DNA from 2 places in the Paenibacillus sp. sgz302114 genome. Region 1 is predicted to be linked to the other one. Evidence: a T-box and tRNA genes for the amino acid it is inferred to sense, from the RefSeq annotation. Region 1 holds a T-box; the other holds one or more tRNA genes.

The links. The T-box of region 1 lies ahead of AC0LWF_RS01880 (valine--tRNA ligase). A T-box ahead of a tRNA ligase gene usually reads a tRNA of that ligase, here a tRNA-Val.
Region 2: it encodes a tRNA-Val, which carries the amino acid that the T-box ahead of AC0LWF_RS01880 (valine--tRNA ligase) is inferred to sense. The anticodon was not compared.

The regions. Positions count from the first base shown of each region.
Region 1 is NZ_JBVYOI010000001.1:414,945-429,949, reverse strand. It holds gene AC0LWF_RS01920 (Maf family protein) at 1-184, opposite strand, end outside; gene AC0LWF_RS01915 (DUF4321 domain-containing protein) at 218-460, opposite strand; gene AC0LWF_RS01910 (SPOR domain-containing protein) at 523-1,959, opposite strand; gene AC0LWF_RS01905 (ArsR/SmtB family transcription factor) at 2,077-2,406, shown strand; gene AC0LWF_RS01900 (SRPBCC family protein) at 2,486-3,010, shown strand; gene AC0LWF_RS01895 (VOC family protein) at 3,325-3,759, shown strand; gene murC (UDP-N-acetylmuramate--L-alanine ligase) at 3,974-5,368, opposite strand; gene AC0LWF_RS01885 (bifunctional folylpolyglutamate synthase/dihydrofolate synthase) at 5,376-6,743, opposite strand; gene AC0LWF_RS01880 (valine--tRNA ligase) at 6,806-9,466, opposite strand; T-box leader at 9,543-9,787, opposite strand; gene AC0LWF_RS01875 (LysM peptidoglycan-binding domain-containing protein) at 9,954-11,198, opposite strand; gene AC0LWF_RS01870 (RluA family pseudouridine synthase) at 11,296-12,291, opposite strand; gene hemL (glutamate-1-semialdehyde 2,1-aminomutase) at 12,307-13,608, opposite strand; gene AC0LWF_RS01860 (Crp/Fnr family transcriptional regulator) at 13,721-14,383, shown strand; gene hemB (porphobilinogen synthase) at 14,529-15,005, opposite strand, start outside.
Region 2 is NZ_JBVYOI010000003.1:302,892-317,896, forward strand. It holds gene AC0LWF_RS10650 (efflux RND transporter permease subunit) at 1-2,393, opposite strand, end outside; gene AC0LWF_RS10655 (ABC transporter ATP-binding protein) at 2,634-3,365, shown strand; gene AC0LWF_RS10660 (ABC transporter permease) at 3,362-4,381, shown strand; gene AC0LWF_RS10665 (TetR/AcrR family transcriptional regulator) at 4,453-5,121, shown strand; gene AC0LWF_RS10670 (MFS transporter) at 5,277-6,470, opposite strand; gene AC0LWF_RS10675 (MFS transporter) at 6,489-7,757, opposite strand; gene AC0LWF_RS10680 (aminotransferase class I/II-fold pyridoxal phosphate-dependent enzyme) at 7,903-9,369, shown strand; gene AC0LWF_RS10685 (DUF1885 family protein) at 9,526-9,945, shown strand; gene AC0LWF_RS10690 (DUF1292 domain-containing protein) at 10,001-10,300, opposite strand; gene AC0LWF_RS10695 (stalk domain-containing protein) at 10,418-10,987, opposite strand; gene AC0LWF_RS10700 (hypothetical protein) at 11,146-11,349, opposite strand; gene AC0LWF_RS10705 (MBL fold metallo-hydrolase) at 11,510-12,223, shown strand; gene AC0LWF_RS10710 (DUF3892 domain-containing protein) at 12,282-12,551, opposite strand; gene AC0LWF_RS10715 (hypothetical protein) at 12,967-13,134, opposite strand; tRNA gene AC0LWF_RS10720 (tRNA-Val) at 13,281-13,356, shown strand; gene AC0LWF_RS10725 (glycoside hydrolase family 43 protein) at 13,639-15,005, opposite strand, start outside.

The sequences.
Region 1 (15,005 bases):
GCTGCTCCACGATCATTGCCGGAGACCAGTTTTGCGGCGTACTTTCATCGGCATCGCTGGACAAAATGAGAACCGGCAAGGAAAGGCCGAGTGACGCGACCAATTCCTGCCGGCGGGGAGAAGATGAAGCCAGCACAAGCTGGCGTATAGTTGAAGAAGAATTCGAAGAAGATCTCACGTTCATGGTGACGCTCCTTACGCATACATAGATACCCCGTTATAGCTTGCGGTAAACCCAAATCGCTGCAATTAGTCCAGCGATGCTTAGTAGGCTGATCTCAATTCGAAGCGAGAAATTGTAGCTGAGCACGAGCAAATCCGCTGCTGGCGCCCACTTTATCGTCGTTGTTTTCGTGAGGAACGAAAGTCCTGGTACCTCCGACAGCCACCGGGAAAGAAGTGCGCCTGTCAATAATCCAATAAGCAGAAATAATAAAAATACCCAGAAATTTTTCTTCATCTTGTTACGTCCCTCGCCATAATTTGACACGTACACTTTATTATACGCGGGGAAGTAACGCATTACAATGCATCCATGGAAGCAAACCAACCTTTCTGAGTGAATACAGCTTGCATCAATGACTTCTGCATGGTCCACAAGTAGGCTTCCGACGGTTTCTTCACATATGCATCAGCTGCCAGCGCCGCAGTATTGATGGACTGGACAAGCTTCAACAGTGCGTTCTTATTCACTTTGTCTGTCATGCCTGCTTCCATGAGTGAAGCGGAGTGTGTCCAGGTCTCATGCAGTTTCTTCCAATCTCCTGCTGCCAAACCGCCTGTGCTTGCACCGCTTAATTGCTCCAAAGTTAACGAATCCAGCTTCGCTAGCAGGTCGTTCGTTTGAGAGAAGAATGATTCGACGACGGAGCTGTCGCCTTTAAAAGGAATCGAGGAAACCGCAGGCAATTCGATCTGCTTCACATAAACGTCCATGCCCGTCAGAAGCTGGCCGAGCAGCTGCGCGTTGTCTTTGTCCGTCGACATGCCCACGTAGACACGGTAGTCCTCGCTAGACGTTAAGGAAGCCGCTGCAAGCCCCTTCTCGTTCAGCTCGCTTACTGCTGCATCAAGCCCCTCCTTGTTGCTGAATACTCCGTACTGAAGCATATAGTACGTGGAGGCAGGCACTTTGACTTGCACCAGTGCAGCTTGTGAAATAGCTTGGTTGCTGCTGTTAGCAGTGCCGGACGTGTCAGTCGCTGTATTCGGATTTTTGTTTGTATTCTTGTCTGTACCGGCTGCAGTTGAATCCGTGCTCGTGCCGGAAGAAGGCTTGCCTGTTACAGTCGCTGCATCATTGCCAGTCGTACCGTTGCCGCCAGTAAAAAGTGTAAGTACAAAATAACCAAATATCGCGCCAGTTGCGATCGCCCCGGTGACCGAAGCAAATACTTTATACCATGACGGTCCTCTACTCGGTCGTTGCGATGATCCCGTTAAATAAGAACCAAAGGAAGCTCTAGCATTTCGATCATTGCTGCTTGCGCGGCGATACCGTTCTTCCTCTTCGACATCAATGATCGGATACATATCAATGACCTGAGGAGACTGCGCTGGTCGTTTGATTGGCGTTTCTTCGTATTCATCGCCTAGCAGAATCGGTTCGAGCACGTCCGTCTCTGGGTATGGCTGGATCTCAGTATGGTTCCGGCGCTGTTCAGACACTGGTTGCATGGGCTGCTGCTCTTGTTCAATTGATTCTCGGACATGCTCTGCACGCCGCGGCTTCTGCTTAGGGAATTGACCGTCTGCCTCACGAATAAGCTGCTCCAGCGCTTGGGCATCATTTTGGAAGGAGCTGTTCCATGGACCTATATCGGAAGTAAATTTAAGTTCCTCTTGAAAAAAAGGTACGACATTCGCGGAGTTCTCGCGCCGCTTCTCTTCCTGCTTCGGCTCCATCCGTGCTCCGCTCCGCTGATCGAAACGATAGGTAATGCGTCCTTTATTGTTCATCGCACTCTCTCCTTGTCCACATACTCTAGTACGAGTCTATGAAAAAGTTAAGAGAAGTATGACTCCGCCAACTCACATTCCTTGACAGGAATATTCCTTATGAGGTATATTCAAAACATGAATTCGACTATGAGCGCTCTTGCTGAGCCTAACCGATTACGAATTGTCGAGCTTCTGCGAGACGGCCCTCACACAGTAGGCGAAATCGCCGAACGGCTAGAACTGAATCAGCCGCAAGTATCCAAACATCTGCGCGTGCTTCTTGAGGCGGGTCTCGTCGAGGTGCATCCGGTTGCCAATCGGCGAATTTACAAGCTAGGAACTGCGCCGCTCAAGGAGCTCGATGACTGGGTCAGTTCTTTCCGCCGTTTCTGGGAAGGAAAGTTCGATGATTTGGAGATTTATCTACGCAAGCTGCAGACGAAGGACCCTAATCAAGAAGAGTAGGAGGACCTCTTAAGCACGTTCGTAAGCTCGTAAGATTATTAACACTCTCGTACAAAATGATAACTTTGGAGGAATCTACATGGCAGATAATCAAACAACTACCGGTGAAAACATAAATGAATTGCTCATTACACGCGTAATAGACGCTCCTCGCGAGCTTGTATTTAAGGTGTTCACACAAGCCGAGCATTTGAAGCATTGGTGGGGTCCAGCAGGGCTTGAAATGGGCGAGTGCAAAGTTGACCTTAAGCAAGGCGGTCTCTTTCACTACAGCATGAAGACGCCGGATGGACAGGAAATGTGGGGCAAATTCGAGTATCGTGAGATCGACGAGCCGAATCGACTCGTCTACATCACTTCCTTCTCGGACAAAGAGGGTAACAGCCACCGCCATCCGATGGCGCCAACTTGGCCGGTTGAAGTTTGGAACGAGCTTGTATTCGAAGAGCAAGAAGGCGGCAAAACGCTGCTAGTCATGCGCGGCAAGCCATACAACGCTTCCGATGAGGAAATCAAAACGTTCAACGAATCGCATCACCTCGTTCAAGGCGGCTTCGCAGGCACACTAGCGCAGCTCGATGCGTACCTCGCAACAATCGCATAGTTAATGTTGATAAAGCTGAGAATCGGATGTCCGATTTCTCAGTTTTTTTTGCGAGGTTAGATGAATGTAGATACCTGGAGGACTCTCTTTCGTTCCTTTCGCCGATATTCTGTAACTTCCAGTGACCTAGAGTAGTCCACCAAACCAGCTTCTCACCCTCGTCCATCACATTCAGCACCATGTAGTCCAGCGAACCAGCTTCTTTCCCCCATCTCTCTTTCAGCACCATGAAACTCACCACTCCCATTCCGAGTGGAAGGAATTCCCTATTTTATTCAGAATAAATACTTCACACCACTTAAGGGGGAGTTTCAGTGAATAAGTTAGAGTTAAAGCATGAGCTAGAGCGCAAGTATCCTCATACGAAAGCCTGCTTAAAGCGGATTGAATGCATCTATATACCTGTGACAAACGCTGAAGCCGCAAAACGGTTCTTTATGCAATATGGTCTGGTTGCTTTATCTCCTCAAGGCAATGTAAAACTCGACTCCGGACAAGGGATCTTCTTCCTAGAGACAACAAAGAAGCAAACGTCGAACTTCGTTACCCACGACTGGGATGAAAAGGATGAACAGTATGTGATGGAAGCAGCTTGTTTCGAGGTGACCGAAATTGAGGAGCTATACCGCTTAATGAAAGAAGATGGAGCGAATGTTTCGGAGCTCAAAGATAATGGCGGCTGCGGGTGGTCGTTTCATTTTTATGATCCCGATGGCAATAAGTTTGCAGTATGGCAGGATATTAGCTAGTTAAAACACAAAAAAAAAGCTGAGAAATCGAAATCACGATTCTCAGCTTTTTTTGTTCAGACAAGAAGTCTTGTCACGCAAGTGACAACACTTCTCCCCCACCTAACGAATCTCCGCACGCGCCTCTGTCACTCAAACGTTAAACCATTCGGGGGTCCAGAGGGACGAATCCCTTGGGGTCCCTCCTCTGGAGGGATTTAGGGAGGCAAACGTTTCAAGCCTTCCCGCGGAGCGTCTTCGCAAGTGAATCCGCAACCTTCCAAATATCACCGGCACCCATCGTAATGACGAGATCACCTGGCTTCACTTGGTCCGTCAACACCGTCAGCACTTCCTCTTTGGTCGGATAGTATGACGTATTGGCATTGCTGTTCTTGATGATCATCTCCACTAGCTTCTTGGAGTGAACGCCTTCGATCTGCTGCTCCCCAGCGGGTGAATAAATATCCGTGATGAGCACCTCATCCGCTTCCGAGAACGCACGGCTGAACTGCTCGAGCAAGAAGAACGTGCGCGTATACCGCTGCGGCTGGAACACCGCAATGATCCGTTTGCCCGTCGACTTGGCAGCGCTGATTGTCGCCTGAATCTCTGTCGGATGATGCGCATAATCATCAATAACGAGAATATCATTCACTTCGCCGAGCACCTGGAATCTGCGTTTCGCGCCGCGGAAATCAACGATGGCTTCCGCAATCGCTTCGAACGATACGCCCGCTTCCAAGCATGTAATGACTGTTGCCATTGCATTGTACACATTGTGCCGTCCTGGAACAGACAGCTCAATGCGGCCAAGCAGCTGGCCGTGACGCGCCATATCGAACGATGCTTTACGATCGCCGAGTGTAATATTTGTCGCACGGTAAATCGCCTCATGGTCAATGCCGTACGTAAGTACGCCTTCACGACCAAGAGGACCTGCTGTAAGCTCAGGAAGCATCTCTTGCATATTATCATCGTCCGCACAGACGATCGCTTTGCCGCTATCCCTCACTTGGCTTAGAAACTGCACGTAAGCTGCTTTTAATTTATTGAAATCACCGTCGTAGTTTTCAAGATGATCTGGTTCGATATTCGTCACGATGGCAATTGTAGGATGGTACTGCAGGAACGAGCCGTCGCTCTCATCCGCTTCTGCCACGACATAATCGCCTTTGCCGGCTTTCGCATTCGTACCGACATTGACGATTTCACCGCCAATGATATACGTCGGATCGAGCTGGCAAGTTTCCATCACCAGTGCGATCATCGAGGATGTCGTCGTTTTGCCGTGCGCGCCAGCGACAGCGACACCTTTGCCGTTATTCATCAATTTCGCAAGCATTTGAGCGCGGTGAAGAATCGGAATGTTCAGCTTCTCCGCAGCGACGCGCTCGACGTTATCACGAGATAACGCCGTCGAATATACGACCAAATCCGCCCCTTTGACATGCTCCGGCTCGTGACCGATGTAAATACGCGCTCCTTTGGCTGCAAGCTTCTCCGTAAGCTCTTGCCCGGCAACGTCTGAGCCTGTCACTTTATAGCCCATCTCCAGCATGACGCGCGCGATGGCGCTCATGCCGTAACCGCCAATACCGATGAAATGAACGTGCTCTGCTGTGTTCAAAGACGGTTCACCAACCTTTTTCAGAATCCTTATTGTGGAGCAATTGGGAGCGGACGTCTGCAATTAAGTAGAGCGTTCCGGTAACGACCGCCAAATCCGCTTCATTCGCCAAACCTTGCAGTCTCTTAAGAGCCTGCTTCCAATCCGGTTCAACGATCAGCTCAAAAGGACGGTCACTTGAATCACGAATCTCGCTGACGAGCTCAGCCAGCTCCGCAGCAGGCATTGCCTTGCGGAAATTCGGCTCACTCACGATAAGCGTATCCACTAGAGGTAGTATATGCTTGAGCGTGTCGCGATGATTCTTATTCGATAGCATCCCCATCATGAGATGCAGACGCTTGTACGAATACGTATCACGAAGCGCAGCCGCCAAGGTCTGGGCGCCCTCCGGATTATGCGCACCGTCGATGAGCAGCCTAGGCGACTGCTGAATCATCTCGAGGCGCCCCGGCCAAGCTGCAGTACGAAGCCCTTCCCGTAGGTCTTCATCCTCAATGATAGCGGCATAATACTGCCGCAGCACTTCAAGCGTCATGACAGCTACGGCTGCATTCGTCCGTTGATGTGCACCATTTAGTGTAATGGTCAGCGGTTCAATCGTACGGAACAAGCCGTCAAAACGGAATGTTTGCTCATTCTCCGCCACTTGAAGCGCCGATTCATGAAACTTTTCACCCAATAGATAAAGCGAGCTGCGTTTCGCCTGAGCCGTCGAAGTTACAACGGCTACTGCCTCCGGCTGTGTCACTGCACTGACGACGGGAACACCTGCTTTAATGATACCAGCTTTCTCTGTCGCGACTGCCTCAATCGTATCGCCAAGAATATCCATGTGATCATGACCAACATTCGTAATAACCGACACAAGCGGTGTCACGATATTCGTCACATCCATACGTCCGCCAAGCCCAGTTTCCCACACGACAAAATCAGGGTATGACACTGTGCCGTAATACAAAATCGCCAGCGCCGTCGATACTTCAAACATCGTAGGTGAGCCAAGCTCGGTCTGTGCAATTGCTTCGACATGGGGCTTCAGCTTGTTCGCGAGCATAAGCAGCGTTTCATCGGGAATGTCCGCATCGTTATACTTGAAACGATTCGTAAACTTCGTTATGTAAGGGGACGTGAACGTCCCTACATCATAGCCGCATCGCAGCAGCACACTGGTCAAATAAGCGCAGACAGAGCCTTTGCCATTCGTGCCCGCCACATGGATAAATTTCAGCCGGCGCTCCGGGCGGCCGAGCAGCTCCATCAGCTTCTCGATCCGCTCCATGCCAGGGCGAATGCCGAATGGGACGAGCCCCACAATCCAATCCCTTGCTTCTTCATAGCTAGCAAGCTGTGCCGATAACTGTTGTTCAGTCATTATGATTTCCTTCTTCCTTCTGCAGCGAAATGCTGCGAATTGACAAGCTCAGAAGGGCTGTTCTAGCCCTTCAGCTCCTCAATACGCGCAAGCACTTTCTCGCGTTTCTCCGCATAGTCAGCCATTTTCGCGCGTTCTTCCTCAATGACTTTCGCAGGCGCTTTCGCAACGAAGCCTTCATTCCCAAGCTTCTTCTCCACACGCTCAACTTCGCTTGTCAGATTTGCAACCTCTTTGTTCAGACGAGCAATCTCTTGCTCGATATCGATGAGGCCAGCAAGCGGCAAGTACATTTGTGCGCCTGTAACGATTGCTGTCATCGCTTTATCCGGAGCAGCGAGAGCTTCGCTGATCTCAAGCTTCGACGTGCCGCAGAAGCGGACAATGAACTCTTCGTTACGCGTCAGAATGGCAGCAATGCTATCGCTCGACGGCTTCACGAGCAGCTCGACTTTCTTGCTCATCGGTACATTAACCTCAGAACGGATGTTTCGAACCGCACGGATCATATCCATGAGCAGCTCCATCTCGGCAACAGCTTCAGGCGCTTCAAACGCTGGATCATAAACCGGCCACGGAGCAAGCGTAATCGTCTCGCCTTCATGCGGCAAGTGTTGCCAAATTTCCTCACTGATAAACGGCATGAACGGATGAATGAGACGCTGTGTACGATCTAGTACGTATGCGAGTACGGACTGTGTCGCGCGCTTCGCTTCCGCGTCCTGACCGTTCAGGTTCAGCTTCGCGAACTCGATATACCAGTCACACAGGTCATCCCAGATAAAGTTGTACAACACACGGCCGGTTTCGCCAAAATCATAGCTGTCAATCAGACGCGTCACGTCAGCAACCGCAGCATTCAGACGGTGAAGAATCCAGCGATCTGCCGTTCCAAGCTTCACATTGATGTCAATGTCAGCTGCCGTTACGCCTTCAAGGTTCATGAGCGCGAACCGTGAAGCGTTCCAGATCTTATTCGCGAAGTTACGCGCTTGTTCAACGCGTTCCCAGCGGAAGCGCAGATCCTGACCCGGCGTGCTGCTTGTCGAAATCATGAAACGCATCGCATCAGCGCCGTAGTTCTCGATCACTTCAAGCGGATCGACGCCGTTGCCAAGCGATTTGGACATCTTCTTGCCGTTCTCGTCACGAACGAGACCGTGCATGAGAACGTCCTTGAACGGCTTCTCATCTGTGAACTCAAGCGCCGTGAAGATCATCCGCGCAACCCAGAAGTAAATAATATCATAACCTGTTACTAGAACATTCGTCGGATAGAACCGTTTTAGGTCTTCAGACTGCTCCGGCCAGCCGAGTGTCGAGAACGGCCATAATGCCGAGCTGAACCAAGTGTCGAGTACATCTTCATCTTGACGAAGCGACTCGCTGCCGCATGTGGAGCAAGATGTTTGGTCTTCAAGTGCAACATGCATCGCGCCGCAAGCGTCGCAGTACCATGCCGGAATGCGGTGTCCCCACCACAATTGGCGGGAAATACACCAGTCGCGAACATTTTCGATCCATTGCAAATAGATTTTCTCAAAGCGATCTGGAACGAAATTGACGCCTTTGCCCGCATTCTGCGCTTCGATCGCAGCCGCTGCGAGAGGCTTCATCTCAACGAACCATTGTGTCGACAAGTACGGTTCAACAACTGCGCCGCTGCGCTCGCTATGGCCAACTTGGTGAACATGATCTTCGATCTTCATGCAAACGCCAAGCTCTTGCAGATCTGCAACGATCCGCTTGCGGCAGTCCGCACGGTCGATACCGTTATACGGACCCGCTTCTGCATTCATCGTACCGCTCTCGTCCATTACAACGATTTGCGGCAGGCTATGGCGAAGGCCAACCTCGAAATCGTTCGGGTCGTGCGCCGGCGTAATTTTTACCGCACCGGAACCGAATTCTTTCTCCACATACTCGTCAGCAATAATCGGAATCTCTCTGCCGATGATAGGGAGAATAATCAGTTCGCCGATGAGGTGTTTATAGCGCTCATCTTCCGGATGTACCGCAACCGCTGTATCACCAAGCATCGTCTCTGGGCGAGTCGTCGCAACTGTAATAAAGCCCGAGCCGTTCTTCAGCGGATATTGAAGATGATACAGATGACCGTTCACTTCTTTATGCTCAACCTCGATATCGGACAACGCCGTGCGCGCAGCCGGATCCCAGTTAATGATTTTTTTGCCGCGGTAGATAAGGCCCTTCTCATAGAGACGAACGAACACTTCGCGAACCGCTGCGGACAGCCCTTCATCCAGTGTAAAACGCTCGCGCGAGTAGTCGAGCGAGAAGCCCATCTTCGCCCATTGCTCACGAATCGTCTCATTGTACAGATCTTTCCATTCCCACACTTTCTCCAGGAATTTCTCACGTCCCAGGTCATAGCGGGATACGCCTTCTTCGCGCAGCTTCTGCTCAACCTTTGTTTGCGTCGCGATACCTGCGTGGTCACTCCCCGGCAGCCATAGCGCATCATAGCCTTGCATCCGTTTCGTACGGATCAGAATATCCTGCAGCGTAAAATCGAGCGCATGCCCGATGTGCAGCATACCCGTTACGTTCGGAGGAGGAATTACAATCGTATAGGCTTCCGCATCTGGACGCTTGCCTGCTTCAAAAAACTTGCCCTCCATCCAATATGGATACCATTTGGACTCGGCTGCCTTCGGATCGTACGTCGTCGGCATCTCTGTCATTGCTTGTTTCTGTGACATCACTATTCCTCGCTTCCAATGTATTTCAATATCGTAATAAACTGGATAAACGCAAAAAAACCTCACGCCCTTAATAGCAAAGGACGAAAGGTTCTAGCTTCCGCGGTACCACCTTTGTTCCGAATAAACCGCATGAAACGGCTTCATTCGACAACTTTAGAACAGATAACGGCTGCAGCCGGCTTGAACTAACGATTAGCACCGTTTCATTCCAGCAACTCCGGGGCGACCTGTCGCAGTTCATTACCTGCAGAACCTCTCAGCGCATTGGTTCCGCTCTCTGAAGGCATTCCTGCTACTCTTCCCCATCAACGTCATTATAATAAGAGTATAACCCTATTTTTTCTATCATACACGTTCTTAATTGTCCACGTCAATCCCACAGCCGTCCACACTTCCAGAGATTTGGGAAAGACAGCAAAAAAGCCTCTGAAAAGGAATGCTTACAGCCCTTTTCGGAGGCTTATCTGCATCTATCTCGCGCGCGTTAAGGAATATACAGCACTTGGCCTTCGCTAATGCTCTGATCCGGCAACCGATTATAGAGCGCAATCTCGCGCGGCTGCAGCTGATAACGGCCTGCTATGACGTCGAGCGTCTCCTCTCGCTGCACGATACAGATGCGTAGCTTGCGGAAGGACTGATCCTCGCCCGAACGGCTGAAGAACAGGTTCTTCCACTCGATTTCATCTCCGCTCGATTTGCGCGCTTCCTTCGCTGCCTGCTCGGCCGATTGCTCCGCCGCCGCCCTTGCTTCCTGCTCCCTGCGGCTCGATTGCAGCAGTGACCGGAAGCCGACGCCAGGCGGCTGAGCAGCCTCAGCCTCTTCCTCGGCTGGCTTGCCCCCGACCGCGACTTTCAATTTTCGCGCCGATTCGGCTTCGATTGCCGAAATGTCGCCAAATTGCTGCGCAGCCGGCGCATCTGCGATATTCGCTGCCAGCTGACGGCTCCTGGCTTCGCGTTCCGCAGCGTCAGCTAGAAACGGATTCTCCGCAGGAGGTCCGGCAATTGCCGCCTCGATCACTTCATCAGACACCTCGGACTCAATCGCCTGAAGCGCCGCTTCTGCTTCTCGAGCCTCCTCTTCCAGCTGCTGCTGCCTTACGATCTCTGCCGCCTGCGCAATCTCCTCTTGCTCGAATGCCGCCTGCGCCGCTTGCGCCGCCGCATCACGGATAAACGCATCGTTGTAGGCAGGCGGGCTGCCGGCGGGCTCCCAACCTTCATTACGGATGGCCTGCGGCTCCGCATAACCAGTCTGCTGCTCGAACAACGCTTCGTAATTCGGCACCTCTACCGGATCTCTTTTGTGCACGACCGTGAAAGGCTCTTCCCGCTGCCACTCTTCCTGCGGGCTTGAATGACCCAGCTCAATTCCTTTCAGCGACAGCACACCCGTGATATTGAGCGTTCGCGTTGACAGAAGATCAACGTCGAAGTTATCAATCTCTACGGAGATGTCATCCAGCCGGTGAATACGATTCATAGGAAGCGTAATTTCGACAGGAATCCAGTGTTCCAATGATTGTTCAGCTAAAGGCTCATCCTGAGCGCGGTACACGCCGGTCAGGAGCAAATGTCCTTTTAACAACACCTGCTCGTCTTGCTGAACGATTCCGATACGGGGGACAAGCTCAATTTCTTCCAGCTCGTCGATTGCCGCTACTTCATCAGGCAAATGAACCCGTTCATAAATGTCAAATCGCAAACCGTTTGACTGACTGGGCACGGTTGTCGTCCTCCTTTCCCCTCTCACCAAAGCTTGGTTACAGCTTTCTTCCCTATTTATCTATATGGCAAGGGGTGGATAGGCATGACTACGATTTTCACAGTGAAGCATAGCGTTCGCGCACTTCTCGGAACCATTCAGGCTCATCCGCTTGCACGGTCATCTCTTCCGCGCACCACGGATGGATGAACGTCAGCTGCTCGCCTCGCAGCGCTTGGTGGCGAAGCAGGGAGTCACTGCCGCCGTACAGCGAATCGCCAACGAGCGGATGACCAAGGTAGCTCATATGGACACGGATTTGATGCGTTCTGCCGGTCTCCAGCCATAAGCGCACAAGAGTGGCGCGGCGGTACGAAGCGATTGTCTCGTAATGGGTAACGGCATGATCCCCGGCTGGTGACACGCGCCTACGGGCACTATGATGGCGGTCTTTGCCGATCGGCTCATCAATCGTTCCTGCTGGCCTGCGAAGCACGCCTTGCACTAGGGCGACATACTGCCTGCCTATCGTCTTCTCTCGCATCGCCGCGTCCAGGTGCAGCTGCGCCAGCTCATTGCGCGCATAGAGCACGGGTCCAGCCGTATCATCGTCCAGCCGGTGGATATGCTTCGCGGACTGATGGTCGCCATGCGCGATACCGGCGAGTGCTGCCGCCTCATCGAGAGTTCCGCGCTGGCCGGGTGCATTCGGATGAACAGGCATACCTGCTGGCTTGTCCATGACGAGGCACCAGTCGTCTTGAAAAAGCACCTCTGCCTGTGCGCGCTCATTGGACGACCGCACAGCCTCCACTTCCTCTCGCTGCTGCATCGCCATCCGATAAACCGCATCCTTTGCCGGATCGGCCGGAATGAAGGTGCGGAGCCGGATCGTGTCTCCGTCCATTTGGATGCCGCCTACGGAGAAGAGGCGATTCAAGTAACGTACCGGAAATAAACCAAGGGCCAGCAGCCATTGCCGCACATGGTGCGGATGACTCCCGGCCTCTATCTGCTGAACGCCGGCATGGGCAGCATGGCTCGCCAGCTCTTTCGCCGACAAGCTCAGCCACTCCCCGTTTCGTTCATAGGTTAACAAACGATGTTCAACCACGACTCTCAGCTCCTATTAGAGACGGCGAAGCGCCTCATCGTGTGCTTCAATCGTTGCATCAATTGCCGCCTCGTCATGCACGCCAGAAACGAACATGCCTTCAAACTGGGACGGCGCAACGCTAACGCCCAAATCCAACATCGATGCAAAATAAGCTCTGAACCGATCCAGATCCGCTGTCTTCGCCGTGTCGTAGTTGATAACATGCTTCTCGGTGAAGAACGGGCAAACCATGGATCCTACACGATTAATCGTAGCAGGTACGCCGTGTTTCGAAGCATTCGCCTCAAAGCCGCGCTGCAAGCGAACGCTCATCCGCTCAAGCTGCTCGTACGTTTGCGGTGTAAGCAGGCTTAGCGTTGTATAACCCGCGGCCATCGCAAGCGGATTGCCGGACAACGTGCCAGCTTGATAGATCGGACCGCTAGGCGCCATCATCTCCATTATTTCGCGTTTGCCGCCGTATGCGCCGACTGGCAGGCCGCCTCCGATGACTTTGCCTAGGCAAGTCAGATCCGGCGTTACGCCGTACAAGCCTTGCGCACAGTTGTAATGAACGCGGAAGCCTGTCATGACTTCATCGAAGATGAGCAAGCTGCCATATTGCGTCGTAATGTCGCGCAGCCCTTGCAGGAAGCCAGGCAGCGGCGGAACGACACCCATATTGCCGGCAATTGGCTCAACGATAATACAAGCGATCTGCTCGCCGTACTGCTCGAACGCCAGCTTAATGGAGTTCAGATCATTATAAGGAACGGTAATCGTATGGGATGCCACGCTCTCTGGCACACCAGGGCTGTCAGGCAATCCAAGCGTTGCAACGCCTGATCCTGCTTTAATAAGCAAGCTGTCCGCATGACCATGGTACGAGCCTTCAAACTTCAAAATTTTGCTGCGCTTCGTATAGCCGCGCGCAAGACGCAGTGCGCTCATCGTCGCTTCCGTGCCGGAGTTTACCATACGGACGACTTCAACCGATGGCACCCGATCGCAGACGAGCTCAGCCATCAGCGTCTCGAGCTCCGTCGGAGCGCCGAAGCTTGTCCCTTTCTCAGCCGTCTTCTTGATCGCTTCGATAACCTCTGGATGGGCGTGGCCCATAATGAGCGGTCCCCACGAACCGACATAGTCGATGTAGCTGTTGCCATCAATGTCGTAGACGCGGTAGCCTTCGCCGCGCTCCATATATACCGGTGTTAGTCCAACAGATTTGAAAGCGCGAACCGGAGAGTTAACGCCGCCGGGAATGACCGTCTTCGCTTTGGCAAAAGCAGCTTTGGAGCGCTCATCCGACCTTTTCTGATTCTTAACGTTCATTTGCGACACCTGCCTGTTAATTAGTGACAATCCTATGGTACACTTCTGCTATAGATCGTACAGGCTTTCCTACTATCTTGGCCTGTTACTCCAGATGGAGAGGCTGATTGCATTGATCGAACTATTGAAGACCGTACAGCTATTTGAAAGCTTGAGCGACGAACAGCTGCATCATATTTTGTCGATCGCGAATAAGCAATCTTTTCCTGCAGGAACCGTATTGTTTCAGGAAAATGATCACGGTTCAGCTTTCTATATTCTGTTGAAAGGTTCCGTGAAAATTTATACGCGCAGCACAGCAGGCGAGGAAAAGGTGCTGTCGCTCATCCAAGCTGGCGAGAGCTTCGGCGAATTGTCGCTGCTTGACGGCAGACCACGTTCGGCTTCCGCACAGACGCTTGAATCGACGACATTGCTTGTCATCGCAGGCAAAGCATTCAATGACCTGCTCCGCAATCAATTTGAGATTACTCGCCATATTATGGCTGAGCTGTGCCGCAGGTTGCGCGACACGAACCAGCATGTCTATGACCTGACCTTCGTTGACGCCCGCACCCGCGTGCTTAAGAACGTCATCCTGCTTGCTAACCGCCACGGCTCGCGCTCTGGCAACATCATCACAATTAAAATTGCGCTGAACTTTGACGAGCTCTCCCAGATGGCAGGCGTCACGAAGCAATCGTTATCCCAGGTGCTTCGCGATCTCGAGGACCGCAACATCCTCAAATTCGGCCTAAATGAATATAAGCTCGACCTTGCCCGCCTGAACGGCTAGACCGTTCAGGCTTTTTAACATTATGGAATGTATAGGTTAAGCTGTATCCATTTCTATAATGTCTCCGCGAAACGTAAGCTTCTGCCGTCAGAAGACGGCGATAGCCATTTACACTTGCGCTCATGCAAAGTCTAGCCTAGTTTTGTTATTCCCCGCGCAGCCAGCGTGCCACATCAAGCGCATGATACGTAATAATGATATCCGCACCCGCACGTTTCATCCCCGTGAGTGTCTCCAGCACAATCGCGCGCTCATCAATCCATCCATTAGCCGCAGCAGCTTTCACCATCGAATACTCTGCACTAACATTGTACGCAACAACCGGCAAGTCAAAAGTCTCCTTCAACATACGCACAACATCGAGATAAGCAAGCGCAGGCTTCACCATCAGCATGTCCGCACCTTCGATGATGTCCGCTTCTGCTTCACGAAGCGCTTCACGCGCATTGGCTGGGTCCATCTGATAAGTTTTACGGTCGCCGAACTGTGGTGCGGAGTGGGCCGCATCACGGAATGGTCCGTAGAATGCAGACGCATATTTGACCGAGTAGGACATAATCGGCACAGACTCGAAGCCTGCCGCATCCAATCCTTCACGGATTGCGCCAACGAAGCCATCCAT
Region 2 (15,005 bases), on a different contig from region 1:
TTCGTAATTTCTTTACCTACGATCGACAATTGGCTTGGCTCGACGTCAGCCATTACCCGAACGTACGCTTTGCCGTCTTTGTGGTAGAACACACTTGCTTGCTCTGTCTTCACAAGCTTCGCAACGGAAGATACCGGTGCCGGGCCTTGTGCGGTCATTATCGTGAGATTGTTCAAATCAGCTTCTGTCTTCGGATCAACCGAAGGCTGCAGAATAACGCTAGTTACGCGATTATCAATGTTTACAGTGCCGAGCGGGATCGGGTTCAGCATGCCTTGCAGCTGCTGTGCCACTTCGCCGCCTTTGGACTTCAGCGGATCCATTTGGAACGTATACACTGGTTTCTTCTGCTCTTGATTCGATTTTACTTTAATGACGTCTTTCACCGGCTTGATGGCTGCAATGACTTGATCTGCGCCTTTCGCAATATCGTCAAGATCATCGCCTGTTACGTCAACCAAAATTTGCGTCGAGCTGCTGCCGCCTGCGAAATCCATCGCGCCGGCATTCAGGTCAGCACCAGGATACGAAGGACGCTGCGCCTTGATGTCATTGATGAGCTTATCGGCATCTGCGCCGTCTTTCATATCAACCAAGTAAGTTACGAGTGTCGGCGAAGAAACTTCACCGTATTTCGCGCCGTCAGAGCTGTTGCCGTTCTGCATCAGCGCCCAGTCGATATCATCGCGGGCACTTATGAATTTCTCAAGCTTGCGGCCTTCTTCTATCACCTTGTCATGCGGCGTATCGCTTGGATATTCCAGTGTAATGTTCAAATTCTGTACGTTCGATGAGTCGATTGCGCCCTTCGGCATCGACATGTATGCACCAACCGAACCGACGAGCAGTAGAACTGCGACTAAGAGCGGCACCCATTTGTGCTGCAAGTTCCAACCTAGGAAGTTTGCGAAACGTTTGGAGCCTTCATGCTCCTTCATCTTCGTATTACGCAGCAGCACTGCGCTCAAGATCGGCACGACGGTAAGTGCAACCAGCAAGGATGCCAGAAGCGAGTACGTCACTGTCAGAGCGAAAGGAAGCAGGAACGCTTGCAGCGAACCCCGGAGCAAGCCCATCGGCAGGAATACCGCTACGGTTACGAGTGTCGAAGAAGTAATTGCTGTTGCTACTTCTTTTGTTGCATCCATAATGAGTTGAACAGAGAATTGCTCTTTCTGCAGACGACGATAAATGTTCTCGATCACGACGATACTGTCATCGACGAGACGGCCAACTGCAACGGCAACGCCGCCAAGCGTAATAATATTAAGCGTAATGCCGGACATTTGGAGCAAATACAATGTAATACCTAGCGAAAGCGGGATCGATACGATCGTTACGAGTGTAGCGCGCAGGTTGCGCATGAACAGCAGGATAACGATTGTAGCGAACAATGCGCCCATCAATACTTCACGAAGCATCGAATTTACGGAATGAACAACTTGCTCCGATGTGCTCGAGAGCACTTTAATGTCGACTCCCTTCATCTCTTTGTTCAGACGGTCTACTTCATCTTGAACGCCATCGCCGACTTTAACAGCATTGGCATCTGCAGTTTTAGAGATTGTAAGCATAAGCACGTTTTTGCCATCGAGGCTGCTGATGCTCTCCAGTTGATTTTGCGGCTGTACATCAGCTACATCGCCAAGTGTAACGCCCTCAGTGACAGGCAGCTTGCGCAATGTATCCAGATCGTTAATCGAAGCTTCTACGTTAATGTTGCCGGAAGCGCCATCGATCGTTTTCTCTCCGATGGATGCTGCTACTCCGCGGTTTTGCAGAACGCCCATAAGTGCTTGGAAGGGTACGCCTTTGGCTGAGAGCTTAGCCGCGTCTGGCGTTATTGTAATGCTTGGATTCGATTTGCCGCCGAGCGATACGTCGCCTGCGCCGTCCACTTTCTTGAACGCGTTGATAACGTCCTTCTCCGCCTTCTCGCGGTCTGCTTCTTTGATACCGTCAAGATTGATCGATACCCAAGAGATCGGAATCATCGAGGTGTTGAATTGCACCACATATGGTGTCATAACACGTTCAGGAAGCTGCACGGAGCGAACAGCTGCTTCAACCTCTGCTTTCGCATCCTTCATATTTGTTTTTGAGTCAAAAGAAAGATCGATCTTCGAGAAGCCGTTGCCAGATGACGAAGTCATAAGGCTCTTCCCTTTTACGAATTGCACAGCCTCTTCAATCTTCGCTGTTACTTCCGTTTCCATTGATTTGGCATCATAGCCAGGCCCAATCGCGGCAATTGTTACCATCGGATTGTCGGCTTCAGGCAGAAACTCCATCGGGAGACGGTAATAACTGATGACCCCCATTACGAGTGCCATAAGCACTACTAGCTTCATTGCGGCTTTGTTATTGAAAGCCCATTTGGTAATCCATTGCATTGCTGTTCTTTCCCCTCTCATATGGTTCTCCTTAGAACTCCTTGTTAAAGAATACCTAATTCGCTTGTGCTGTGTAAACGTCTCTAGACCAGTCTTTATCCCCGACCTAAGACGGAGGCGCGAATGCGTCTTGAGACAAGTAGTGAGTGATTACTCACTTTACAAGTAATGGGTTGTTGAGTACTATTGAAGTGAGTAATCACTCATTTTATAACTCCAATTCAAGGATGTGATAATGTCATGTGTGCTCTAGCAATCGTAGAAGTACGTAACATCACGCGCCGCTTCGGCAGCAAAACCGTTCTCGACGACATCTCGTTCGGGGTCGAGCGCGGCGAGCTTCTCGGCCTGCTCGGTCCGTCAGGCTCGGGCAAAACAACGCTTATTAAGCTAATCACCGGCATTGATAAGGCAGATGGCGGCAGCGTCGTCATGCTTGGCGAGCAGATGCCGAAGCTGTCCATGCTGCAGCGCTTCGGGTATATGGCACAGTCCGATGCCCTTTATAACGAGCTCACAGCCAAGGAGAATTTAAATTTCTTCGGCTCCCTCTTCGGGCTGAAAGGCAAGCGGCTCACGTCCCGCATTCAAGAAGCGATGGCTATCGTGGGTTTGCAGGAGGATCTGAACAAGACTGTCTCTGCCTACTCCGGCGGGATGAAACGCCGCTTGTCGCTTGCCCTTGCACTGCTTCACGAACCAGAGCTGCTCATACTGGATGAGCCGACTGTCGGCATTGATCCGGTTCTCCGCCAGTCGATCTGGCACGAGCTCGGCGCGATGCGAGAACGCGGAACGACTATCATTCTGACAACGCATGTTATGGACGAAGCAGAGAAATGCGATCGGCTCGGCCTCATCCGCGATGGCAAGCTAACCGCGCTCGGTACGCCAGCCGCTATCAAAGAGAAGAGCGGCACTTCGACCATCGAAGAAGCGTTCATCTTCTACGGGGGAGGTGTGAGAGCATGAGAATCCGTGCGTTAGCTATTCGAATTATTCGCCAGTTTGTGCGCGATAAGCGGACACTCGCGCTCTTGTTCCTTGCGCCTCTGCTCATTCTTACATTAATGAAGCTTGTCTTTAACGGAAACTCAGTTGAACCAAATATCGGCGTCGTCCAAATTCCGAACGCAATCGTCGAACGGTTAGCGAGTTCAGACGCAACGGTTACAACGTACGATAATTCCGCAGCTGCCGACGAGGCTATGAAGAAAGGCGATCTAGATGCGGTGCTCTCGCTAGCTGGCGGTAAGCCTGCGATTATGCTTGAAGGCAGCGACCCTTCCACCAGCAAAATGGTACTGCTCCTGCTCCAGCGCACGATGAGCGCAGAAGCCCCAGGTGTCGCGCCGGCTGTCACCTATTTGCACGGAAGTGCGGATATGGCGTCCTTTGACTATTTTGGCCCAGTTCTGATCGGCTTCTTCTCTTTCTTCTTCGTGTTCATGCTCGCAGGTGTCTCTTTCCTTCGCGAACGGACCAGCGGCACGCTTGAGCGGCTGCTTGCGACACCAATTCGAAGATTCGAAGTCGTGCTCGGCTACTTGACCGGCTTTGGTCTGTTCACGCTTCTGCAGGCTGCACTCATCGCCTGGTATGCCATTGACGTGCTCGGACTGTATATGGACGGTTCAATCTGGCTTGTGCTGCTGATGAATTTGCTGCTGTCGTTAACAGCGCTGACGCTTGGCACGCTGCTGTCCTCTTTTGCAAGCAACGAGTTTCAAATTATTCAGTTCATTCCGCTTGTTGTCGTACCGCAGGTGTTCTTCTCCGGTCTATTCAACCTGGAATCCATGACGCCATGGCTGCAGCAGCTGAGCCACATTATGCCGCTCTATTACGGCGCAGATGCATTGCGAGGCATAATGATCCGTGGCGAAAGCTGGGGGGACATTCAGCTCGATATCTATGTTCTGCTTGGCTTCTCGACGACCTTTGCGCTGCTCAACATCCTTGCGCTGAAGAAGCATCGTTCGATTTAACAAGAACCTAGCGGATGTGGTATGATCGTGGCTAGCTAAAGGTACCGGGTCCTAGAGGAGTTGACGTGAAGATGACCGAAACGATGGAGCTGTGGATGGAAGAATTGCTGAAGAGCGAGGCCGCCAGCGAGAAAATGACGGAGAAGCAGGCGAAGATCTTGGCCACCGCCATTGAGGTGTTCGCCGAGAAAGGCTACGCCGCCTCTTCAACAAGCGAGATTGCGCAGCGCGCAGGAGTCGCCGAAGGCACGATCTTCCGCCATTATAAGACGAAGAAGGAGCTGCTCCTCTCCATCGTAGCACCGGCGATAACGAAGCTCATCGCACCATTCGTCCTGCGCGGCTTCGGCAAAGTGCTCGACTCGAACTACGAGAGCTTCAACGAGGTGCTGCGGGCAATGATTGAGAATCGAATTGAGTTTATCGCGAAGCATCGCAGCATTCTGAAGATTCTTTTGCAGGAAATTCCGTTTCATCCGGAGCTGCAATTGCATCTGCAGAAGGATATTCTCGCGAAGGTGCTGGAGCGTCTCCAGAAGATCGTCGTCAAGTTCCAAGCGCAAGGCCAAATGGTTGACATGCCTTCAATGACAGTTATAAGGTTGTGCATCTCCGCCATTATGGGCTATATCGCGGTAAGAACCGTCTACGGCGAACGTGAAGATGCCGTCTGGGACGATGCGCGGGAACGTGAAGATACGATCAAATTTATTATGCGAGGGCTTGGCTATAACGGTTAAGACCGGCTAAGCTTCAATCGTTAGAACCCTTTCTCTACAGTCTGAGCACCCCTACAACATCGGGTGCTCTTTCTTTTTGTCATCGGGACAGACCCAACAAGCAACAAAAAAGACGTGCCTGGATATGGACATCCATCACACGTCTTTTGATTCATTTATTCCGATATCGTTCTCGCCTGATGCGCCGGCGAATTGTCCAGCATGCGGAAACGCAGCAGCAGTGCGATTCCGGCAAGCGAGAGCAAGCCTCCTGCCACGTATGGCAGCGTAATGTCCACCGAGAACAAAGAAGCCCCGACGAGCGGACCAACAATTCGGCCGAGGCTGTCCATCGAAGAACTAAGTCCTGATGCGACCCCTTGTCCAACCGTCGTCTTCTGGGTAATCAATGATGTTACGCATGGACGGATTAGCGCGTTCCCGATTCCGAAGATTGCAAGATAGATTGTCGAAGTCGTCAAGGAATGTGCGGTTACGAGAAGCAAGAAGCCTACTGCCGAGATGATGAGACCTGCCGCAATATACATCGGCTCTTGTCCTTTACGAATACGTCTGCGAACGACTCCGCCTTGGATAAGCGCACCAACAAGGCCGCAGACGAGGAACATGACGCCAACCTGCAGCGGAGTTACATCGAAGCGCTTCATCCCGAACAATTGCAGTGTTGCTTCAAGGCCTGCAAGCGAAACCGATACGATCAGAGCAAGAATATACAAATATTTGAGCGAGCCGGTGAACGCCTTCCAGCGGGACGGCTTCTTCTCGGTAGCCGCTGCTCTCATCTCTGGTGTCAGTGATTCCGGCAACTTCGTCACGGCAATCAGAAACGTAATGAGTGCGAGCGCAGCTGCCGCGAAGAACGGCGTATTTTGCGATACGAGACTTAATAATCCACCAAAGCCAGGCCCGATCGTGAAGCCTAGGCCGATCGACATGCCGACAAGCCCCATGCCTCTTGTCCGTTGATCGGGTGGCGTAATATCTGCTACATAAGCGACAATAACGGAAGTTACAGCTCCTGAGAACAGGCCGCCTAACAATCTGGAAGCATACATAATCGGCAGGCTGCCGTCTGCAATGCCGAACAGCAGGAAGCTTGCAGCGAAGCCGAGCACACCGATGAGAATTACAGGACGTCGTCCGATACGGTCAGACAGGCCGCCCCATAGCGGAGACAGCAGAAACGCTACCGCAGAATAGACCGATAACATAAGGCCGGTATGGTATTCAACCGCTCCCGGACTTGCTTTTTTAATAAGCTCCGGCAAAACCGGAATAATAATCCCAAACCCGATAAATGTCGTAATTAGCATCAGCATGACGACGCCAAGTCGTTTGTCTTTGTTCATTTTGTTCCCTCCACTCCATCATCGTACCACAACTGCCTTATGTCTTGTTATGAACAAATGAAGAACAAACAAGAGCAGCAGATCGACACCGCTGACGAGAAAAGGAGCATGCGGTCCCAGCATATCCCATAGCTTGCCTGACATAATGCTGCCGAATACCGTTCCCAGCCCTTCGATGGTTAGGAAGAAGCCCCACACTGCACCCCGCTCCGCCTTCGGTATCGCTTGAGCGATTAGCGCATTCCAAGCCGGAATTATGCAGGCGTAGCCAATGCCTACGAAGGCGATAATAACCATAACTAGCGGCAAATTGCGCGTATAGCCTAAGACCGACAACGATACCGCAGCGACTAGGAAGCCTACATGCAAGAACCACTTTGTGCCAAACTTATCGACCCATTTGCCGACAGGAATGAGACCAAGCACGATAACGGCTCCACTGCAGATCAGATACATACTGTACTGCTGCGGCGTGAGATGAAGCACGGTCCGCGCGAATTGGGTCAGCACAGGGGTCAGCAGCCCGAGCGCGAAGTTCTGCATGAACATCGCCGGGTAGAGCAGCTTGCTCGCATGCAGAGACTTGCCCACCTTTGCTAAGTAGCTCCGGACGCGTGCCAGCCACGGCAAGTGCTTCTCTTGTGCACGCTCAGAAGCTGCGGCAACAGGCGCTTCGTCCCGATTTTCAAGCGCCAACGACTGCTTCCTGCCTGGTAAGAACCACGCGACAAGAATGACGACAATCATCATGACAAGCAATATTCGAAAGGCAGGTGTATATGTATGTACGATGAAGAAATTAATGACGATCGGCCCGCAGCCAACGCCCGTGAGCCATGCCATGTATACGACGCTCATAATAGTACCGCTGGATTCGTTCCCTGCAACTGTAGTCGCCCCATTGATGACACATGGCCAGAGCGGCGAAGTGCCAATGCCGAGCAGCAGACAAGCGACGACAATCCACCCGAGCCCGCTCGTGTACGAGACGATTACAACGGATGCGGTCGTGAACAACACGCCGAACAACATCACGTAGCGGTAGCCGATCCGATCGATGACCCAGCCAAGCGGGCTGCGGAATGCGTTATCACCTATATATTGAAGCGCGAGCGCCCAGCCGACCGCATAAGCGGACAGATCAAGCGATTCCCTCATATAAACTGGAAGAATCGAAACGAGCAAAGCCCCTTTCACGAATTCAACCAAATACATAATAATGAGGAGCTGGACGACAAATGGTGACGATAATACTTTTTTCCCTGCCCAGCCTTTAGCGATTCTCATACTTGTTCCCCTTCCATGCTTGCTTTGCACTAGACTCGTGTCCAAGTTATTCTAAGCAAAAAAGTTACTTGCAATCCCCCCTAGTTTTGCTATACTGGGCTTTGTTTATAAACACACTAACCACGAAAGGCTGGGATGAATGCAAATGGATCATACCCGGACTCCGCTGTTTAGCGCACTGCGCAGACATGCGGCCAATAACCCTGTTCAATTCCACATTCCTGGACATAAAAAAGGTCTAGGCAGCGATGCTGAATTTCGCGAATTTATCGGTGACAACGCGTTGTCCATCGACCTTATAAATATTGCGCCGCTAGACGATTTACATCAACCGACTGGCGTTATCGAAGAGGCCCAAAAATTGGCAGCCGATGCTTTCGGAGCTGATTATACCTTTTTTTCCGTACAAGGAACAAGCGGTGCCATCATTACGATGATTATGTCCGTCTGCAATCCGGGCGATAAAATCATAGTGCCAAGAAATGTTCACAAATCGGTCATGTCCGCCATTATATTCGCCGGTGCCCGTCCCGTGTTCATCTCGCCAGCCCGCGATTCGAATCTCGGTATCGATCATGGCATTACGACGAAATCCGTAAAACGTGCTCTTGACCGTCACCATGATGCGAAAGCGGTGCTCGTCATTAACCCGACGTATTACGGCATCTGCGCGGATTTGAAAGAAATCGTCGATCTTGTCCACAGCTACGATGTTCCTGTTCTCGTTGATGAAGCGCATGGCGTGCTCATTCACTTCCATGAGAAGCTGCCAATGTCAGCTATGCAAGCTGGTGCGGATATGGCAGCAACGAGCGTCCATAAGCTTGGCGGCTCAATGACGCAGAGCTCGGTACTCAACCTACGCAGCGGCCGGATTAATCAGCATCGCGTGCAGACGATCATGAGTATGCTGACGTCTACGTCGACCTCTTACATCTTGCTCGCTTCACTAGACACGACTCGCCGCAACTTGGCGATTAACGGTCACGAAATTGCGGAGAAAGCGATCGAGCTTGCGCAACATGCTCGTACCGAAATTAATAAGATGCCAGGCCTTTACTGTATCGGTGAAGAAATTCTCGGCGGCGAAGCGACGTACGATTACGATCCAACGAAGCTGACCATTCACGTCCGTCATCTCGGCATTACTGGCTACGAGACAGAGAACTGGCTGCGCGACCATCACAACATCGAAGTTGAGATGAGCGATATGTACAACATTCTCGCTCTGGTTACACCAGGCGATACGTCTGATTCGGTTGGTACGCTGCTGCATGCGCTTCGCGATCTGGCAGAACAGCATAAAGTGAATGAAGCGAATGAATTGATTGTCAAAATTCCAGAGATTCCACACTTGTCGCTGACGCCGCGCGAGGCATTCTATGCCGAGACGGAAGTCGTGCCTTTCAAAGAATCAGCTGGTCGGATCATCGCTGAATTCATCTATGTCTACCCACCGGGCATTCCGATTCTGCTCCCGGGTGAGGTTATCTCTCAGACGAACATCGACTACATCGTCGATCACGTCGAAGTTGGCCTGCCGGTAAAAGGTCCGGAAGACCGCAGCATTCAATTTGTAAAGGTAATCGTAGAGGAAGAAGCGATTTCCTAATCTCAAGAATCGAATCTATTACAGCAACGTTTGCCCCTGCTCTCCTTCATTCGAAGGAACGGCTGGGGTTTTCTTTTTGCTTGCTACCCTATTAGGACTGGCGGTTATTGTCAATCTTATTGCGATAATGCTATGATGTGGAAGGAGGTGGGCATTATGAGTCAAAGCGCTTACATCAAATTCGTGCAAGGTTCTGCCGTGGATCAACTCAGCCTAAGCGACGTGAAGGAACGGCTCGGCCGTTACAAGGAACAAACCTCGCTTACCGGTCAGCAATTGGCCTGGGACTATCAAGGCGCCGCATTTCCTTATACCATTGAGACGAAGCCCGGGGAAGAGAATCGGTGGTTTTACTTGAAAGGAACGACACCGCAGTACAATCATATCCTGTTCGGTGTTGGAACAGAGAGCGCTGGCGAAGCTACGATCTCGCATGTACAAGTGGTGCTTCCCGACTCCGCTACACATGGCGATAAGTCGAAGGCTAATGAGCTGTGCAAATATTTTGCCAAGCATCTGAAAGCTGAACTAACAATGTTTAACGGGCGTACCATTTACTATAATCCGCGCAAATAAGAAAACTCCGAGGCCCATGGGCTTCGGAGTTTCTTCGTGCATCGTGCTATAGGTTCTAAGCCTCGTTCTCACGCTGCGCGATTTCTTCATAAAGCTTAGTTACGCGTTCCCACTCCGTATCGTCTTCGATACCTACCAGGAATGCTTCACCGTCTTCTTCTTCAATACGGAAAATAATTCCGTCAGCCTCCGGATCGTTGCGGTCCAGCAATACGGAGTATACTTGGTCTTCCGATTCAAACGTAAATACCATCACCATCTCACGCTCGACGCCTTCTTCGTCAGTGACTAGGAAAACATGCTCTTCGTGGTCATGATCATGGTTGCAATTCTCATCATGTACGTGATCGCTCATTGTAAAGTAACCTCATTTCCATTCTTGATTCTTTTCCTTCGTATCGTAACATGTAAGCATCCTCAGGGTCAAACGAAAGCGCCTCTACTAAGTAAAGGCGCTCGGAACGGCATGATCCTACTTGGAATTGGACGTGATTGTCTTCTCAGACACGAGCTTCCAATCTTCCGATCCCGCTACTTTCATATAGAAGTTGATTGTATACTTGCCTGCCGATTCGAACTTATAATCGTAATCGTCTGTCCGATACCAGAAATTATCCTTGTCAATCGCAACGTTATTCGATTGAATCAGGCTCTCGTTGCCGCTTGGATTCGCAATCGTAACCCTCACAGCAGAGATATCGGTCTTAAGATCGTCAATTTGGGCGAAGACCTTGAACGAAATTTTATCGCCCTTGTTCACGTTTCCGAAGATCTTCGTGTCCTGGAAGAGGAACATGTGCACGTTCGGTTTGTAGATCGTTACTTTCTTGGAATTGTCGTCCCATAGTACAATCGACTGCAAGTTGTTGGCGATTTGTCTAATCGATAAGTAGGTTTTGCCGTCAGTGAAGATGCCGCTATCATCTAGCTCGCTCCCGTTTAAGAAGACCCGAACACGCTGTGAAGCTGCGTCCGCGAAGAGCATCGTTCCACCCCATAGCGACAACACGAGCGTCAAAAGGAGTAGTTTTCTGAACTTCATGGTTGTAACCTCCGTCCGTTAATCTGGATGTATGGTTATACTCACCAAGTCGTCCAAAGTTGCGCCAATTGAAAACATTTTTTCCTTACCAAATCCTGTCACATTATGTTGAATATTGCGCTTGCCCGGGAAATATTCAGGTCATAATCCTTTGCTCGCTACACGAACGTCCGGGTCAAAATGCAAGGTACGCCTTTGCCCACAGCCCCAGGCTGCTTCATGTTTTCGTAATAGCGCATCCCTCTCGCACATGGCGTTTTGCACACTCCGCATGTGTCCGACAAGACGAGCTTCAACACCGCCTGTTTGCGGTCTGAAGCGCTCTTCTTCTTCTTCTTTGTTGCTTTGCCTTTACCGGCCATGTTATCCGCACCTGCCCATCTTAACGATCCGTTCATAGCCATCGTATGTAGGCGGATGCGCCTTTGTGCTTGACCAAGGTTTTCCTTTTCATTTGTATTAAGAAGTGATAAATTTGAATGGAACCTATCGCTATAGGAGGACAATTGCTTGGATATCCAGATGCTCGGCACGGGCAATGCTTTTGCGAAGTTGTACTTCAATACCAATGCGCTGATCTATACGCAGCAGCATACCATTCTGCTTGATTGCGGCAACACAGCGCTGCTGTCCATGCACAAGCTGGGTAAATCAGTCAATGACATCGATGCAATTCTCATTAGCCATATTCATGCTGACCATATCGGCGGCTTGGAAGAGCTGGCCTTTCAGATGAAGTTTATTTATAAAAGAAAACCGCTGCTATTCATACCGGAAGCGCTTGTCACGCCGCTCTGGGAGAGCTCATTGAAGGGCGGTCTGCTGCAGGATGAGTGCGGGTCGCTTGACGAATATTTTGAAGTCAGACCTATCGTACCTGGAATTAACAATGAGCTGCTGCCGGGATTTACAGTCGAGCCGATTCAAACGGATCATATTCCGAACAAAATCAGCTATTCGTATTACATAAATGAGATGTTCTTTTATTCCGCCGATCTGAAGTTTAATCCTGAGCTTCTTCATAAGCTCGTGGATCGTGGCTGCCAGAGAATCTTCCACGATTGCCAACTGAGGCCGCCAGCCGTCGTACATACGTCATTGGACGAGCTCTCTTCGCTCCCAGATTACATTAAAGAGCGGATTTGGCTCATGCATTACGAGGATACGAAACCTGACTACGAGGACAAGGCTGGCATCATGCAATTCGTTGAGCAGCATGTGCGCTATACATTGTGAGATAGAAAATAGACAATATAAAAAGCCCGCTGAGCGGGCTTTTTATATTGAAGCTTATCTAGAAGTTAGGCAATTGATCGAGGTTGTTCGTTGGATCACCGTCGGCATTGCCTCGGATATACGTTTCGCCGTCTTTGCCTTTGAACGAGTTTACTCCGGCAATCGCACCGCTCTCTACTTCCGCAAGTGCCTCCTCATAGTTCAATACTCGTCCAGTGGACGTTTGGAACGAGGTTAGATCACCATCGCCATTCTTCTGCACCGCGACGAATGACTCTCGCTGCTCACCGGCTGCTTCTCCGGATTGTTCCGGCATTCTCATGTACATGGGGATTCCTCCTTTTGGCAAGTCATTCTTGTAGGATGGCTGATCGGAGGCTTAATTATGCGGGAATCGGAATTTATTGGCCATAAAATGAAAAAATCCGGGATGCCCTTTAGGAGCATCGCCGGATTTAAGGCGTGTTATCTTCACGTAGTGGAGGCTTCATTCTGCCCGTTTCTATTCTGCCTGACGACGGTGGCGGCCCAATTACTCTTCCTTTATCGGATGAATCATAAACGTCGCTGAATACTGATGTCGAGCTCGGCATAACCGTTTCTGACTGCTTGCGCAAGCAACCCGTACACACGAATAGGAATAGAACGATACAGCACAGCATGATTGTCTTCAAGTATACCACTCCCGTTGGTGAGATGGGATTAGTATACCCGTGAAGCTAACATAGCAAACATTTCCTCATTTACCGTTTGGATGCCTTCGCTTCTGGCGGGAGCTTTCTCTTCCATACAAAGGTTTCATCATAGGCGATCGTATCATTGATGACCATCTTGGCTACACACAAGCAAACCGTACCGACGATACCAAACAAACCAACCAGCCATACAAATAAATGAGCAGCTTCCGCCACTAGACAACCCGCCTCCTCAAGGTTAACCTCTTGAATACACCTTATGCGGCTCGGTGTCGATTTAGACTAATTTTTTGTGAAAAGTGGTTGACATCTATTTTGCCGTTTGCTATATTATTACTTGTCACTAATGAAGTAGCTCATATGATCTGATAGCTCAGCTGGGAGAGCACTATCTTGACAGGGTAGGGGTCACAGGTTCGAACCCTGTTCAGATCACCATAATTCAAACCGCAGAACCCTTGATAGATAAGGGTTCTTTTTGTTTATATAAGGAGAACTGAACTGTAATACAGCAAGGTTGATGTAAAGACTGATTTAAACGAACCTAGCTCTTGCCGAGACAGGCGATCTAGAAATACATTTTAAATAAAGGACTATGTCCACTCGAGATGATGAAACCATCTTTCGAGTGGATATGGTCCTTTTGAATGTATCAAGAGATTCAGATTCATTGTTTTTCCGTAACGCCCCGTCACCTGCAGCCCTTAGAAGTCATCCTTATTACCCGAGCGGTTCCATCGTGAAGGAACTGAATTGAGCATAACCCTCTAACTCTCCGAATACGCCTTTGGCATAGAGGCCAATTCGCGGCGCAGTGAAGCACAAGAAGCGATTGCTTCGTTCCGGGTAAAGAGATTCTGCTGATAATGCGATACCGGTTTCTTCGAAGACTAGGCCGTCTATGGAATAGAAAAGCGTAATAAGCTGAGTCCTCGGTTCTAAACGGATTTTAAGCCAAATCCGCTCGCCATGCTGTATAGGCAGGCGCCATGTGCCTAGCGTTGTCTTTAGCACGTTCACATATTGTCCGACCTCTAAGTAGAGACCTTCGTGCTCTTGATTCTCGTGCAAACGCTTGACGTCGAACGGCTGGGCCGCCGTTTGGCCGAGCCCATTGCGAACATTGAAGAACAGGAATGCATCTGTGTCCCGATACATCGTCATCCCGGCTTCCTCGCCCCTGCTCTCTGGATGGAAAGCTACCGTGGCGGTCGCTTCAAATCCAAAACTCTGCCAGCGCCTCGTTAATAGGAGCGTCGATTGCAGGGAATATGGAATAAACGGTTTACAAGCTATCCGAAGCCCTTCGGACGACAACGAATACCCCTCTTCAACAGGATGTCTAACCCATTCCCAATCGGGAGAAAGCTCGTTCCCTGTAAACGAATCATGGATCTCGCAAGCCGATGCATGTTCCTGTCCCTGTCCGGCAAGCGGCAGCACCATTGACGCGCAGGGTTCGCCCGCGTCTCCGACCGTGAACCATTCATCATCCGTCCATTGAACCGGCTGAAGGAACGTTTCCCTGCCAAGCGGGCAATAACCTCCCGGCGTTAATGGTCGTCCTCCGAGGTGGAACATCCACCAGTTGCCTTCCTCATCTTGAACGAGCTTACCATGGCCCGCCCGCTGTATAAGTTTCTCTGGATCACGTTGCGTAAGGACAGGATTATGCGGGCAAGACTCATAAGGCCCCCATATCGAACGGCTCCTCGAAAGAGTTTCCATATGATCGAAGAAGGTGCCACCCTCGGCAAGCATGAGGTAGTACCATCCGTTTCGTTTCAAGATATGCGGCGCTTCCGGGGCTGCGCCTCCCGTTCCCGGCCAAACCTGCTTCGCTTCACCGACGAAGCATGAACCATCATGCTTCATTTCATGCACCCATCCGCCGCCGAATACCAAATAGCGCTTCCCATCGTCATCGTTGAAGATCGACGGATCTATAAAGTGATGATTAAGAATGATCGCCTCGCTGTAAGGCCCCTCCGGCCGGTCAGCCGTGAACAGCAGCGTCGTGCAACGCGGCTGACCGTGATAATAAGGAACGACTACCCGGAACTTGCCGTCATAATAGGAGATATCAG